DNA from 3 places in the Novosphingobium sp. PhB55 genome. Region 1 is predicted to be linked to each of the others. Evidence: predicted binding sites of a transcription regulator. Region 1 holds the regulator's gene; each other region holds the start of a gene.
The links. Region 1 encodes LexA, which represses DNA repair genes until DNA is damaged. Its sites were predicted from a motif close to GTTCCNCNCTTGTTCT; they were not measured.

Region 1 (4,962 bases):
GCATGGTGATCGGTGACATTCGCCTGATCGAAAAGCGCGGGGGCAAATCGGGCGACTGGAAGATCGAGACATCGCCGCGATGATCCCGCCGATCGCTCTGGAAGAGGCACAGGCCCGTCTGCTTGCGCTGGTCGAGCCGCGGCCCATCGAACACGTCGACATCGACAGTGCGCTGGGTCGCTATCTCGCAGCCCCGTTGCTGGCACGCCGGGTCCAGCCCGCCGCCGATATCTCCGCCATGGACGGTTATGCCGTAAGCGAAGGGGACTTGTCCGGACCCTGGCAGGTGATCGGTGAAAGCGCGGCAGGACGGCCTTTCGGTGCAGCCGTCGATCCGGGCCAAGCCGTGCGGATCTCCACCGGCGCCCTGTTGCCCGACAATGCGCGGGCCGTGATCCTGCAGGAGGATGTCGACCGGAACGGCGATCGCCTTGCCCTCACGGGAGAGGCGCCCTCACCAGGCCACAAGCACGTCCGCTTCCGCGGCATGGATTTCGCCGATGGAGCGCCGCTGCTCGCCGCCGGGGCACTGATCGGACCGGCCCAGGCCGGTCTTGCCATTTCGGCGGGCCACCGACATCTCGCCGTCCGCCGCCGCCCCCGGCTCACCGTGATCGATAGCGGCGATGAATTGTCCGGCGATCCCGAATGCTGCGCAGCCCATCAGATACCCGCCAGCAACGGCGCCATGCTGACCGCTCTTGCGCGTAGCGTCCCCGTCGATGCAAATCGAAATGGACCAATCCCCGACGATCTGGACGCTCTGGTCGCCGCCTTCGACGCGGCCGCCGATGCCGACGTGATCGTGACGAGCGGGGGAGCGTCAGTGGGCGATCACGACCTTCTTCGGCCGGCACTGGAAAAATGGGGCGCGGAAATCGACTTCTGGCGCGTCGCTATCAAACCCGGCAAACCGCTCATGGTCGCGACACGGCAGACGGCAGGGCGTCGTCAACTGGTGATCGGGCTTCCCGGCAATCCCGTGTCCAGCCTGGTAACTGCATATTTCTTCGTTCTTCCCGTACTGCGCGCATTTCTGGGCGCTTCGCAGCCCTTACCCCGCGCGATTGCCACCAGGCTTTCGGCACCTTTGAATACGGTGGGTGCGCGCCGCGAATTCCTGCGGGGATCTTGGGACGGTGAGGCGGTCCATGCCCTCTCGCTACAGGATAGCGGCGCCTTGTCCTCACTTGCCGCCAGCAATGTCCTGATCGACCGGTCGGCGCATGCCCTCGCCGCTGATCGCGGTGATCCGGTTCAGGTGTTCTTGCTCCAAAATGGCGGTATTGCTTGACGATACTCTATTCGTTGCATAATTGTTCCCTCATTGTTCGCAGACAAGTTCCCTGAACGACACATCAAGTCAGCCGGGGCCGGTTCGTCGGGCGATTCAGGCCAAGTGCCACAGAACACATGAGGCTAAGCAGATGTTGACGCGCAAGCAGCACGAATTGCTCCGGTTCATCCAGGTCCGGCTTGAAGAAAGCGGCATTTCCCCCAGCTTCGAGGAAATGAAGGAAGCGCTCGATCTCAAGTCGAAGTCGGGCGTCCATCGATTGATTTCCGCGCTGGAGGAACGTGGCTTCATCCGCCGCCTTCCCAACCGTGCCCGCGCTCTCGAAGTGCTCCGCCAGCCCGAAGATGCCACGAGCAAGCCGGCCAAGGCCGCGGCTGCGGTATCGGCGGCGCGTGGCGGCAACGCCGCACCTTCCCGTCCGGCGGCGGTAGCCAGGCCAGCCAACGATGTGATCGAAATCCCCCTACATGGTCGTATCGCCGCGGGCGTGCCGATCGAGGCCCTGGAAGGCCAGTCCTCGCTGCCGGTGCCTGCGGCCCTGCTCGGTGCAGGCGATCATTATGCGCTGGAAGTCTCGGGCGACTCGATGGTCGATGCCGGCATTCTCGACGGAGATTTCGCACTCGTAAAGCGGACCACCACGGCCAGGGATGGCGAGATCGTCGTCGCCCTTGTCCGGGGCGAGGAAGCGACGCTCAAGTATCTGCGCCGGGAAGATGGCATGGTGCGCCTCGATCCCGCGAACGCCGCTTACGAACCGCAGATCTACGGACCTGACGAAGTAGAAGTCCAGGGCAAGCTGGCAGGCCTGCTGCGCCGCTATCATTGATCCATCTCAGGAGGGCGCCCTGTTCGCCCTCCTGAGGCCAGCGGTCGCTAATACCATCCCTTGCGTTCGACCATGGCCGGCGCAGCGGGTTTCCACCAGCCATGATTTCCTTGCCCCTCCGCCACGGTCGTCACACTGCGGCTTGCAAGATCGATAGTCAGCCCGCCCGTTCGATCCAGCATCTGGCGATCAACTTTGAGCCACTTCGGTCGGCAGGTCCTCGGCAAGCGGCGCTCGGCAATCACCACGTCGGCCCACCCGCACGCCTCGGACAGTTGCATCTCGGGGACGATGGCCCTCCCCCGCGCGATCAACACATGCCGAGCCTCCACGCCGTGACGTAGCTCGACGGCGCAGAAGTCCGCGTTGCATCGCGTTCCGGGCGCCGTCTGCGCATTGATCGGGACCTCTCGCGTCCCGGCAACTTCCATGAGGTTGTCCAGGGCGAAATCGCCGGAACCGGCGCGGAGCATCACGAGCCGATGGCTCTCGGGATCGATCCAGCCCACATGGCGGCCATCGCCCGAAACCATGATGTCCGGAACCGGAATGAGCATCAAGCCGAAGAAACCGGCAGCTATAGGCAAAATCCCCCATAGCCGGATGCGACTGTCCCAAAGGCCCAGCCAGAGCCCTCCAGCAACAAACAACGCAAAATGCCACCCACTCATCGTGGGCATCACCCGAACGGCTCGCGGTTCCGCGGCTATGAAGCGGGCGATGGCCAGCAGGGCGTCGATAGCGTGGTTCGCCAGCCACCACACCGGACCTCCAAGCCCAACCACATCGAGCAGCAGCGCCAGGGCGACGAAAGGCATGATGACCAGCGTCGTCAAAGGGATCGCGATCACATTGGCGACAGAACCATAGAGGCCGGCACGATGGAAATGGAACAGGGCGATGGGCATCAACGCAAATTCGATCGCAATGCCGGTGATCAGGATCATCGTGAGGTTGCGCACGGCCTTGAACGGCCAGGCCTCTTCCCGGGGTGCCAACCAGCGCTTCAGCGGCTCTGCATTGCCGAGTGCCACCAGTACCATCACCGCCGCGAAGCTCATCTGGAAGCTGGGACCGACGACCGACTCGGGCCAGATGACCAGCACGATGACAGCCGCCACCGCCAGCAAGCGCATGGACAGCGCTTCACGGCCCCATGCCATGGCAGCGAGAACGAGCAGAGCGCCCAGGAAAGCCCGCATGGTAGGCACCTGCGAGCCGCTCAGCAGCGTGTAACCCAGCCCCGCGGCCGCACCGCATGTTGCGGCCAATATCGGCAGGCGGACCCTCAGGGCCAGTGCCGGGAAAAGGGCCAGAAGGCGCAATACGACGAAATAGACGCAGCCGATCACGGCACTCACGTGAAGTCCGCTGATCGACAGAAGGTGAGCCAGGCCCGCATCGCGCATGGCCTGGGCATCACCCTGGCCGATCGCGCCCATGTCTCCGGTCGTCAGCGCTGCCGCGATACCGCCCGGCGACCCCGCGAGATGCGTCGTTATATGACGGGACAACGCGGCACGCTGGTCGGCGAGCCAATCGCCTCCACGCCCGAGCGATATCACTTCGACCGGCGATGTAATCGAGCCCGTGGCCGACAGGCCCGAAAACCAGGCCGCGCGCGCAAAATCGTATCCACCAGGGAACATGGGTGATGCCGGAGGGGTAAGCCGGCCCCGGAACCGAATGACCGCACCGGTGCTCAGCGGCTGTTCCCGCAGCGCGGTCGGCAGGTTGACCCTGACCTTGATGGACCGCCCGCTTCGTGGCTCTCGCAACGCCAGTGTCAGCCGATCCCGCTGCAGCGCCGGCTGCTCTTCGAGCGACAGGACCCGGGCCGTGAAGATGCCCGACATGGTCCGCTCTATGGCCGGTTGCCCGACGATTTCCGACCGGGTCCAGATCGACAGGCACCCTGCCAGGACGACCAGCGATAGCGAAAGGATCGCCTGTCTGATATAAGGAAACCGAGCCGATCCCACGTGCCAGTTCAATGCGAATAATGCAATCGCGACGCATACTACGCAAAGGGCTGCCCATGTCGCTGCAGACGACAGGAAAAACCAAGCAATTGCGCCAGTTCCAAAGGCCACGGCCAGCCACGGCGCTCTGGTGAAACTGCAGTTCGAAAGAAAACACTCGACACCCGCCAAACCGCTCGACAAGTGGCTCTTGCTGATCCATGGGCGATGCTGCAATGCAGCGCCTCCGGCTAAAACCGGACGCTCGAAATCAACCGTCGTGGCGGCGTGGCTGGCCATGGCGAGCATAGGACAGGAAGGTTATTAGAATGGCAAGCGGCAGTGCATCGAGCGGAGCGGCGGCAAGCAAGGCCGTCGTCACGCGCTTTGCCCCCTCGCCCACGGGTTATCTCCATATCGGAGGCGCTCGTACCGCTCTCTTCAACTGGCTTTTCGCCCGTCACCACGGCGGCAAGTATCTGCTTCGCATCGAGGACACCGACCGCGCGCGCTCGACCGAGCCGGCGATCGAGGCGATCTTCGACGGACTGACCTGGCTCGGCCTCGATGGCGACGAACCGGCGGTGTTCCAGTTCGCCCGTTCGGACCGCCATGCTGAAGTGGCCGCCGATCTGTTGGCTAACGGCCATGCCTATCGCTGCTACCTCACGACCGAGGAACTCGCCGAACGCCGCCAGAAGGCGCAGGAAGAACGCCGCCCGTTCCGCATCGACAGCGAATGGCGCGATGCCGATCCCTCGACTTGGCCCGCCGACAAGTCCTACGTCGTGCGCGTCAAGGCGCCGCGTGACGGCGAGACCACGATCACCGATCTGGTCCAGGGCGAAGTCACCGTTCGGAACGAGGAAATCGAC
Region 2 (4,962 bases), on a different contig from region 1:
ATGTTCGCCCAGCAGGAGATCGCGGATCACGCCGCCGCCGACGGAACCGACGAATGCCAGCACCAGGATGCCGAAGAGGTCGAGATCGGCCTGCACCCCGGTCAGCGCGCATTCGGCCGCGAGCACGAAAGTGGCGGCGAGGTCGACGGCGGTCAGCATCCTGTCGCGGATGCGGGCGTTGGCGGGTGCCGCAGGCGTCACGGGCAGCGGCCGATCACAGGAAATCCGCAGCGTCTGTCGGCATCATGACTGCCCCCTGGGAGTGTGCGCCCGCCATGCCGTGCGCGGTCTTCTCACGGCAAGTCTAACACGGCTGGGCCATTGCTCAAGGAAGGGCGCTTAAGAAGGCGCGCTCAGGCAGGGGACGATGACGGCACGGCGACCGAAACGGTGTTTCGGCGCCGGTCCCTGGTATGTGTCAGCGCTCGCAGCGCGAATAGTCGCCCGCGCGGCAGGCCGAGACGTCGCGGCGCCACTGCGCCAGATCGGCCTCGTAGTCGCGGCGGGCCTGGGCATAAGCGCGCGAAGGGCTGGAAGAGGCCCGGCGTTCGTCCCGGCGCGCATAAGGCTCGCCGTCCTCGTCGCCGGCATAGTCGCCGCGTGCATATTGCCCGGTCGCCTCGTCGTCCTGCTCGTCCCCGCCGCCCTGGCGCGCACGATAGGCTTTCCAGCCGGAAGCGTATTGCGCATCGCGCTTGCGCACATAGTCTAGCTGGTCACGATTGAGCTTGCGGATGATCGCGGCGTCGCGGGCAATGTCCTCGGCGCTCATGCGGTCGTTGGGATCGTCGGCCCGCGCGGTACCCGAAAAGCCCGGCGCACAAAGCGCCAGCGTGCCCAGCGCCAGCAGGATACGCGTACCCGTCTTGCGGCCCCTCATTGTTCTCGTCTCCGTCCCTGGATGATCCAGGCGATCCCTGGCGAGGCGCGGGGCCGGAGGCAATTCGATATGCGACGAGCGGCAGGCGCGCACGATGAGGCGCGCGAGGCGTGCGCCGGATGGCGGCAAAAAGAAGCCGCCGACAGGAACTTTCCCGTCGGCGGCTTCCTCGGCGGAGTCCGAGACTAAGGTGTGCCTACTTCCCCCGGCGCGCCACGACGGCGAGGCTGGGGGTGGCTGCCGCCAGCTGGCCTGGGTTTTCGCGGGCGGCCATCCGCGTCGCCATCATTTCATCGCGGGCCGCAAAGGCTCGGTCGAGCGAGGCATCGCGGCAGTCGTGGACCGACGCCACTTCTTCAAGTTGATGGGTCAGCATCGGTCCGCAAACGGCGCGAACGGCAACTTCCAGCCGGGTATTGAGCGTATCGATACCCGCCTGGGTATCGAGGTTGAGGTCGCCGTAACGCACCTCACGATGCGGAACGTCGCGGAGCGAGCCGTCCTTGACGACCACGTCGGCAAGGGCCGGGGCGACAAGCCCCGAGGTCGCCACGAACAGCATGCCGATGGCGGCGAAAGCGGTGTGAATCCTGGTCATTGCATTCTCCTGTTGCTCAAGAGTGCAGATCTCCGCACGCAAGCCCCCACGGCCCGCGAAACGCGAACTGCAACGCGACCTCAATCGATGAGAAAAGTCGTTCCCAAACAACGGTAACGTCGCGGGGAGTGTGTCGACTCCATTGAACATGTATATACTTTAGTCTTGCCCCTTCGATCCCGCCTTGGCTTTTGAGCAATGTCTGGACATTTACTTGTATGTCTTGTTGACCATGCGGCAAAAGGTGAGTCGGTTATTATTACCGGGCAACTTCTCTATTACTCTTAACCTCGTCGTATTCAAGTCATCCATTGGGTCGGATCGTCGAACGGCATAGTTCGGCCGACGGATGACATCGCCGGCCGGGCGGCCGCCGCGATGCGCAGGGCAAACCGTTGCAATCCGGCAGCCGGTTCCCACATGAGGTCCCGTCCCTGCAGCAAAAGCTCTGGTCGCGGCTGCTTGCGCTTTGCGAACAAATCTGGAACACGTCACCTCCATGAGTCTCTCCCACATCACGGTGCGCGGTGCGCGCGAGCACAACCTCAAGGGCTTCGACATCGAGCTTCCGCGCGAGAAGCTGATCGTCATCACCGGGCTTTCCGGCTCGGGGAAATCCAGCCTCGCTTTCGACACGATCTATGCCGAGGGGCAGCGTCGCTATGTCGAGAGCCTCTCGGCTTATGCACGCCAGTTCCTGGAGATGATGCAGAAGCCGGATGTCGAGCATATCGACGGCCTCAGCCCCGCCATCTCGATCGAGCAGAAGACCACCAGCCGCAACCCGCGCTCCACCGTGGCGACGGTGACCGAGATCTGGGACTACATGCGCCTGCTCTGGGCGCGCGTGGGCATTCCCTATTCGCCCGCCACGGGCCTGCCGATCGAGGCGCAGACCGTCTCCAACATGGTAGACCGGGTGATGGAACTGCCCGAGGGCACCCGCGCCTACCTGCTCGCCCCCGTCGTGCGCGGCCGCAAGGGCGAGTACCGCAAGGAACTCGCCGAGTGGCAGAAGGCGGGCTACACCCGCGTGCGCATCGACGGCGAACTCTACGCCATCGAAGACGCCCCCGCGCTCGACAAGAAGTACAAGCACGACATCGAAGTCGTGGTGGACCGCATCGCCGTTAAGGACGGCATCCAGACCCGCCTTGCCGACAGCTTCGAACAGGCGCTCAAGCTGGCCGAGGGGCTGGCCTATATCGACCTTGCCGACGGTGTGGTGCCGGGCCGTGAGGACGAGGGGAAGGGCAGCAAGAAGACGCTCAAGGGCACCGGCCTGCCGCCCAACCGCATCGTCTTCTCCGAGAAGTTCGCCTGCCCGGTCAGCGGCTTCACGATCGAGGAGATCGAACCGCGCCTGTTCTCGTTCAACGCGCCGCAGGGTGCGTGCCCGGCCTGCGATGGCCTGGGTGAGAAGCTGCTGTTCGACCCGCAGCTGGTGGTGCCGAACGAGCATCTCAGCCTCAAGCAGGGCGCGATCGTGCCCTGGGCCAAGTCCAACCCGCCTTCGCCTTACTACATGCAGGTGCTCTCCAGCCTGGCCGCGCACTTCGGGTTCGACCTTACCACGCCGTGGGACGCGCTCTCGCCCGAGGTGAAGATCGTCATCCTCTACGGCACCGCGGGCAAGGCCGTGCCGCTCACCTTCAAGGACGGGCGCAAGGAATACACCGTCAACAAGCCGTTCGAAGGCGTGATCGGCAACCTTAACCGCCGCATGATCCAGACCGACAGCGCCTGGATGCGCGAGGAGCTGTCCAAGTTCCAGACCGCGCAGCCCTGCGAAACGTGCGAGGGCAAGCGCCTCAAGCCCGAGGCGCTCTCGGTGAAGATCGCCGGCAGCGACATCGCCGATGCCGCGCGCCTTTCCGTGTCGGACGGGTTCGCATGGTTCGGGGAGCTTGAGGGCAAACTCACCAGCCAGCAGCAGCAGATCGCCAAGGCCATCCTCAAGGAAATCAACGAGCGGCTGGGCTTCCTCAACAACGTCGGGCTCGATTACCTCAACCTCGACCGCACCAGCGGCACCCTCTCGGGCGGCGAGAGCCAGCGCATCCGCCTGGCCAGCCAGATCGGCTCGGGGCTGTCGGGCGTGCTCTACGTGCTCGATGAACCCTCGATCGGCCTCCACCAGCGCGACAACGACATGCTGCTGGAAACGCTGAAGCGCCTGCGCGACCTGGGCAATACCGTGATCGTCGTCGAGCATGACGAGGACGCCATCCGCACCGCCGACCATATCGTCGACCTCGGCCCCGGCGCCGGTGTCCACGGCGGCGAAGTCGTGGCCGAAGGCACGCTGAAGCAAGTGCTCAAGAGCAAGAACAGCCTCACCGCCGCCTACCTCAACGGCACCCGCAAGATCGAGGTGCCGACCGAGCGCCGCAAGGGCAACGGCAAGAAGATCGTGGTCGAGAACGCCCGCGCCAACAACCTGCGGGGCGTCACGGCGGCGTTCCCGCTCGGCACGTTCTGCTGCGTCACCGGCGTGTCCGGCTCGGGCAAAAGCTCGCTCACCATCGACACCCTGCAGGCCGGCGCCTCGCGCCAGCTCAACGGCGCGCGCGTGGTGGCAGGCGCGCACGACCGCATCACCGGCCTCGAAAACTGCGACAAGGTGATCGAGATCGACCAGTCCCCGATCGGCCGCACCCCGCGCTCCAACCCCGCCACGTATACCGGCGCCTTCACCCAGATCCGCGACTGGTTCGCGGGCCTGTCGGAATCCCAGGCGCGCGGCTACAAGGCCGGGCGCTTCAGCTTCAACGTCAAGGGCGGCCGCTGCGAGGCGTGCCAGGGCGACGGCCTGATCAAGATCGAGATGCACTTCCTGCCCGACGTCTACGTCACCTGCGAGGAATGCCACGGCAAGCGCTACAACCGCGAAACGCTGGAAGTGAAGTTCAAGGGCCACTCCATCGCCGACGTGCTCGACATGACGATCGAGGACGCGGAAGAGTTCTTCAAGGCCGTGCCCCCTATCCGCGACAAGATGCACATGCTGAACGAAGTCGGCCTCGGCTACGTCAAGGTGGGCCAGCAGGCCACCACGCTGTCGGGCGGCGAGGCGCAGCGCGTCAAGCTCGCCAAGGAACTCGCCCGCCGCTCCACCGGGCAGACGCTCTACATCCTCGACGAGCCCACCACCGGCCTCCATTTCGAGGACGTGCGCAAGCTCCTCGAAGTGCTCCACCGCCTGGTCGAGCAGGGCAATTCGGTCGTGGTGATCGAGCACAACCTCGACGTCATCAAGACCGCCGACTGGATCATCGACATGGGCCCCGAAGGCGGCGTCCGCGGCGGCCAGGTCATCGCCGAGGGCACGCCGGAGGATATCGTCAAAGTGAAGGCGTCCTTCACCGGGCACTATCTGAAGCCGCTGCTTTCCAGCTGGGCGAAGTAGAAGCGCTGTCTGTAGTTGCGCCGCCGTTAAATCCGTCGTCCCGGACTTGATCCGGGACCGCTGGCCTATTGGACA
Region 3 (4,962 bases), on a different contig from region 1:
TTTCGGGGGCGATCCGGCCAATGTCACCATCATCGGCGAGAGCGCCGGCGGCATGTCGGTGAACAATCTCGTGACCTCGCCCGAGGCCGATGGCCTGTTTCACAAAGCGGTCGTGATGTCGGGCGGGAACGGCACGAGCCTGGCCAATCCGGATCTTGCCGCGGCGGAAGAGATCGGTGGCCGCTTCGGGCAGTCCAAGGACATCGCTCCGGGCGACCCGGAGGCCCTGGCGAAATTGCGCGGATTGACGGCCGAGCAAGTGATCGACGGCCTCAATCTCGCGGCGCTGTTCACGCCGCCCGGGGGCTTGCGGACCTTCGCCAGTCCCTTCTCCGATGGCCGCATAGCGGTGGACCAGCGCAAGGCTTATGAAACCAACCGCTTCCACCGCGTTCCGATGATGATCGGCGCGACCAGCGACGACATCGGCGGCGTCAGTGGCGGCATGGTAGCCGGCGCGCGGCAGATCTCCGACCTTGTCGCCAAGGCGGGCGTTCCGGTCTACGAGTACCGCTTCTCCTACGTTGCGTCCTCGCTGGAGGGCGGCGGCAAGGGCGCCGGCCACGCTACCGACATCCCGTTCTTCCTCGATACCCAGGCGGTGAAATATGGAGACCGGACCAGTGCCCGCGACAAGGCGATGGGCGGGATCGTCAGCGCCTATCTCGTGAATTTCGCGCGGACCGGCGATCCCAACGGCGCCTCCTTGCCGAAGTGGTCGCCGCGCGCCGGGGAGGGCGGGAATCTTCTCGACTTTGCAGCCGATGGCACGGCGCGCTTCGAGCGCGATCCGTGGATCGAGCAGATTCACGCGGCGCCGGTAAAGACCGGCCTCTGAAATGGCATCAAGCTGGCAGGCTGGGCCGCGTCAGCCTGCCGGTTTGACGAAACTGTCGAGCACGCGCTTGAGTCCGGCCTGTTCGAATTCGATCTCCAGCTTGTTGCCTTCCTGGGAGATCACCGCGCCGTAGCCGAACTTCTCATGGAACACGCGGCTGCCGATTTCGATGTCGGTACGCGGTTTGGCGGCGAAGCTGGCCGCACTGCGCGTCGATTCGGCGATCTTGCGCGGCGTGGTATCGAATTCCCGGGCTGCGGCGCGCTGCCACCCCGGGCCACGCGTTACCGTGCGGGCGGGCTGGGCGCGGGCCACTTCGGCAAAGGGATCCGCCATTTCGGACCATTGCGCCCGCCAGAGCGAAGCGCCGCCGGTCAGCGTGGTTTCGCTCTCGACGTGATCGTCCGGAAGTTCGGCAATGAAGCGCGAGGGGATCGAACTGGTCCACTGGCCGTAGATCCGCCGATTGGCCGCGTGCAGGATCGTGCACTTGCGCCGCGCGCGGGTGATCGCGACGTAGGCGAGCCGGCGCTCTTCCTCCAGGCTGGCCAATCCGCCTTCGTCCATCGCCCGCTGCGAGGGGAACACGCCTTCCTCCCAGCCGGGCAGGAACACATGCTCGAACTCGAGTCCCTTGGCCGCATGCATGGTCATGATCGTGACCTTTTCCTCGTCGGAGGCAGCGTCGTTGTCCATCACGAGGCTGACGTGCTCGAGGAAATCGCCGAGCGTTTCGTATTCCTCCATGGCCCGCGCCAGTTCGACGAGGTTTTCGAGGCGCCCGCTGGCTTCGGGCGTCTTCTCTGCCTGGAGCGCGTCCGTATAGCCGCTCTCATCCAAGACGGTGCGCATGAGATCGGCTGGGTTCTCGGTGCCGGAAAGGTCCCGCCACCGCGCGAAGTCGCGCATCAGCGACAGGAACGTGTTGCGCGGGCGGGCCGGCAATTCGTCGCTGTCGGCGATCTCGATCGCGGCCATGGCAAGCGGGATGTTCCGGCGCCGAGCGAGCGTGTGCAGCGCCTCCAGCGCCTTGGCGCCCAGGCCGCGCTTGGGGGCATTGTAGATGCGCTCGAAGGCAAGGTCGTCCGCCGGCTGCGCGATCACGCGCAGATAGGCGAGGGCATCGCGGATCTCGGCGCGTTCGTAGAAGCGGAAGCCGCCGACGATGCGATACTTCATGCCGATTGAGATGAACCGGTCTTCGAATTCGCGGGTCTGGTACTGTGCGCGCACGAGGATGGCCACCTGGTCGAGCGGGGCGCCTTCGCGCTCCAGCCGCTCGATCTCGTCGCCCACGCGGCGCGCTTCCTCGGGGGCATCCCAGACGCCGATCACCCGGACCTTGTCGCCGGGATGGCGCTCGGTCCACAGCGTCTTGCCGAGGCGCTGGGTATTCTCGCCGATCAGGCCCGAAGCGGCGGCGAGGATCTGCGGGGTGGAGCGATAGTTCTGCTCCAGCCGGATCACCTTGGCGCCCGGAAAATCCTTTTCGAACTTGAGGATATTCGCCACTTCGGCGCCGCGCCAGGAATAGATCGACTGGTCGTCGTCTCCCACCACGCAAATGTTCTTGCGCTCCTGCGCGATGAGCCGGAGCCACAGGTACTGGACCTGGTTGGTGTCCTGATACTCGTCCACCATCACGTATTTGAACCGCTGCTGATACTGTTCCAGCACCTCGCGGTGAGTGCGCAGGATGTTGAGCATGTGCAGCAGGAGGTCGCCGAAATCGCAGGCGTTCACGGCCTTCAGGCGGTCCTGATAGAGCTGGTAGAACTTCTGCCCGCGGCCATTGGCATAGGCTTCGTTCTCGCCTGCATCGAGGTCGGCCGGGTTTAGGCCGCGATTCTTCCAGCGATCGATGCAACCCGCAAGCTGGCGGGCGGGCCAGCGCTTTTCGTCCAGCCCTTCGGCCTGGATGAGCTGCTTGAGCAGGCGCAACTGATCGTCGGTATCGATGATCGTGTAGTTGGGTTGCAGCCCCACCAGCTCCGCATGGCGGCGCAGCATCTTGGCGGCGATGGCGTGGAACGTGCCCAGCCAGGGCATGCCTTCCACGGCCGGGCCGATCAGGTGCCCCACGCGCTCGCGCATTTCGCGGGCGGCCTTGTTGGTGAACGTGACGCAGAGAATCTCGCTCGGCCAGGCGAGGCGGCTGCGCACCAGATGCGCCAGGCGGCGGGTGAGCGCCGCCGTCTTGCCCGTGCCGGCCCCGGCCAGCATCAGCACCGCGCCTTCGGTGGTCAGCACGGCCTCTCGCTGCGGCGGATTGAGCCCTTCCAGCAGGGGGTCCGAGGAGGCTTCGGGCAGAGAGGATTGCAGATCGTTCACCCGTGAACATCTAGGGAACGGGATGTCGTGGCGCAAGGCCGGTTCGTCGCAGCCCCGGAACAATCCCCCGGCGCCGGGAGTCGCCTAGTCACGGAAAAGAATAACCAGAAACACGAGCAGATGGAGAGTGAGTCATGCACAAATATCTCCTTTCGGGCGCGGCAGCCCTGGCCATCCTGGGCATGTCCGGCGCCGTCCAGGCCCAAGACACCGCTGGGGCTTCCGGCACCACGGACACTGCCGGCGAGATGCCCCCTGTGCCGGAAGCCCCGCCGCCGCCCGCAACTCCTTCCGATTCGAGCATGCCCTCGGGCATGGCCGGGGCCAAGCCCATCACCTCCTCGACCATGACACCGGACCAGAAGTCCATGTACGACGCCTGGCCGGCCGCCCAGCGCGCAGACTACGACTCGTGGACGCCGGAGTATCAAGCCTATTATTGGAGCCTCACGGCGCCGCAGCAGAAGGGCTACTGGGCGCTCACCCCGGACCAGCGCGGGCAAATCTACAAGATGACCCCGGAGCAGCAGGCGATCGCTTGGAACTCGATCTCGCAGCAGATGGCCGGCAAGACACCGACGACGCCCCCGGCACAAGCGAACCCTCCGGGTGAAGGCATGCCGACGACCGGCGTTCCCGATCCGCAATATGCCGACCAGACGGTGCGCCCGGCCATGCCGGCCGACCAGACCTATCAGGGCGGTCCCTACAAGGGCGCAATGACCCCGCCGCCTGCGACCGCGATGAACAAGGATTATCCGGTCTGCAGCAAGACCGTGAAGGACGGCTGCCGCAATCGCGGCGGCAAGTAAGCCGGGCGAGACCGTCCCGAACCTTGTCCGGGACGGTGCTGCCTTTTAGCCGACGGGCCGCAGCAGATGGATGCGGGCCTTGCCGACATCGCGCGAGCTTTCGAGTTCGAAGCCCTTGATGGAAACGGCTTCCGTCTTGGCGGTCTCCAGGCTGACCCAGGTCTGTTCGCCAATCCAGCCGAGCCGCGCGAGCTTGTCGATCGCGACTGCGCCGGCGCCCGTCTCGTAAGGCGGGTCGAGCAGAACGAGGTCGAGTGTTCCCTTGGCGGGGCCGAGTGCCATGACGGATCCGGCGCGGACGTCGCTCCGGCCTTGGGCCTGAAGATTGGCGATATTGGCGCGAATCGCGCGAACCGCTGCCGGGTCCTGATCGACGAAGAGGCAATGGGCCGCACCGCGCGACAGCGCCTCAAGGCCCAGCGCACCCGATCCCGCGAAGAGATCCGCGACTTTCAGACCCTCGAATGTGCCGAGCCGGCTGGCCAGCATCGAGAACAGCGTCTCTCGCGTGCGGTCCGCCGTCGGCCGGGTGGTATCGCCTTCGGGCGCTGCCAGCTTGCGGCCACGCCATTCGCCCGCGACGATGCGCAGGCCCGTCTTCACGGCTGTGCCCCTGGCCGCGGGCCCCTTCACGACTTGATGCTCGGCAGGGTCTTGCGGAAGTTTTCGAGATCGCGCTGAGTGACCTCGAAGGCCATGCCCTTGGGCAGGTCGAGCAGGCGGAAAGGTCCGTAAGACGTGCGAATCAGGCGGCTGACCTGCAGGCCGAGGTGTTCGAGAACACGGCGGACTTCGCGGTTCTTGCCTTCCGTCAGAGTCATCTCGATCCACTGGTTGCGCCCGGTGCGGCGCTCCATGTTGGCGTCGATCTTGCCGTAGACCACGCCTTCGATCTCGATGCCTTCGATCAGGTCTTCGAGCTGTCCCTGGCTGATGTCGCCGAAAGTACGGGCGCGATAAGTGCGGGGAACGCCGGTGGCG

Region 2: the regulator LexA is predicted to act here: its motif matches at 1,951-1,966, upstream of uvrA (excinuclease ABC subunit UvrA).
Region 3: the regulator LexA is predicted to act here: its motif matches at 3,173-3,188, upstream of EDF57_RS19085 (UvrD-helicase domain-containing protein).

The regions. Positions count from the first base shown of each region.
Region 1 is NZ_SODQ01000001.1:287,565-292,526, reverse strand. It holds gene moaC (cyclic pyranopterin monophosphate synthase MoaC) at 1-83, shown strand, start outside; gene EDF57_RS01405 (molybdopterin molybdotransferase MoeA) at 80-1,294, shown strand; gene lexA (transcriptional repressor LexA) at 1,428-2,126, shown strand; gene EDF57_RS01395 (ComEC/Rec2 family competence protein) at 2,174-4,387, opposite strand; gene gltX (glutamate--tRNA ligase) at 4,417-4,962, shown strand, end outside.
Region 2 is NZ_SODQ01000006.1:251,277-256,238, reverse strand. It holds gene EDF57_RS16515 (TRIC cation channel family protein) at 1-201, opposite strand, end outside; gene EDF57_RS16510 (hypothetical protein) at 419-880, opposite strand; gene EDF57_RS16505 (UrcA family protein) at 1,077-1,478, opposite strand; gene uvrA (excinuclease ABC subunit UvrA) at 1,978-4,887, shown strand.
Region 3 is NZ_SODQ01000007.1:341,326-346,287, forward strand. It holds gene EDF57_RS19080 (carboxylesterase family protein) at 1-838, shown strand, start outside; gene EDF57_RS19085 (UvrD-helicase domain-containing protein) at 869-3,169, opposite strand; gene EDF57_RS19090 (hypothetical protein) at 3,304-3,981, shown strand; gene rsmD (16S rRNA (guanine(966)-N(2))-methyltransferase RsmD) at 4,027-4,584, opposite strand; gene EDF57_RS19100 (pseudouridine synthase) at 4,611-4,962, opposite strand, start outside.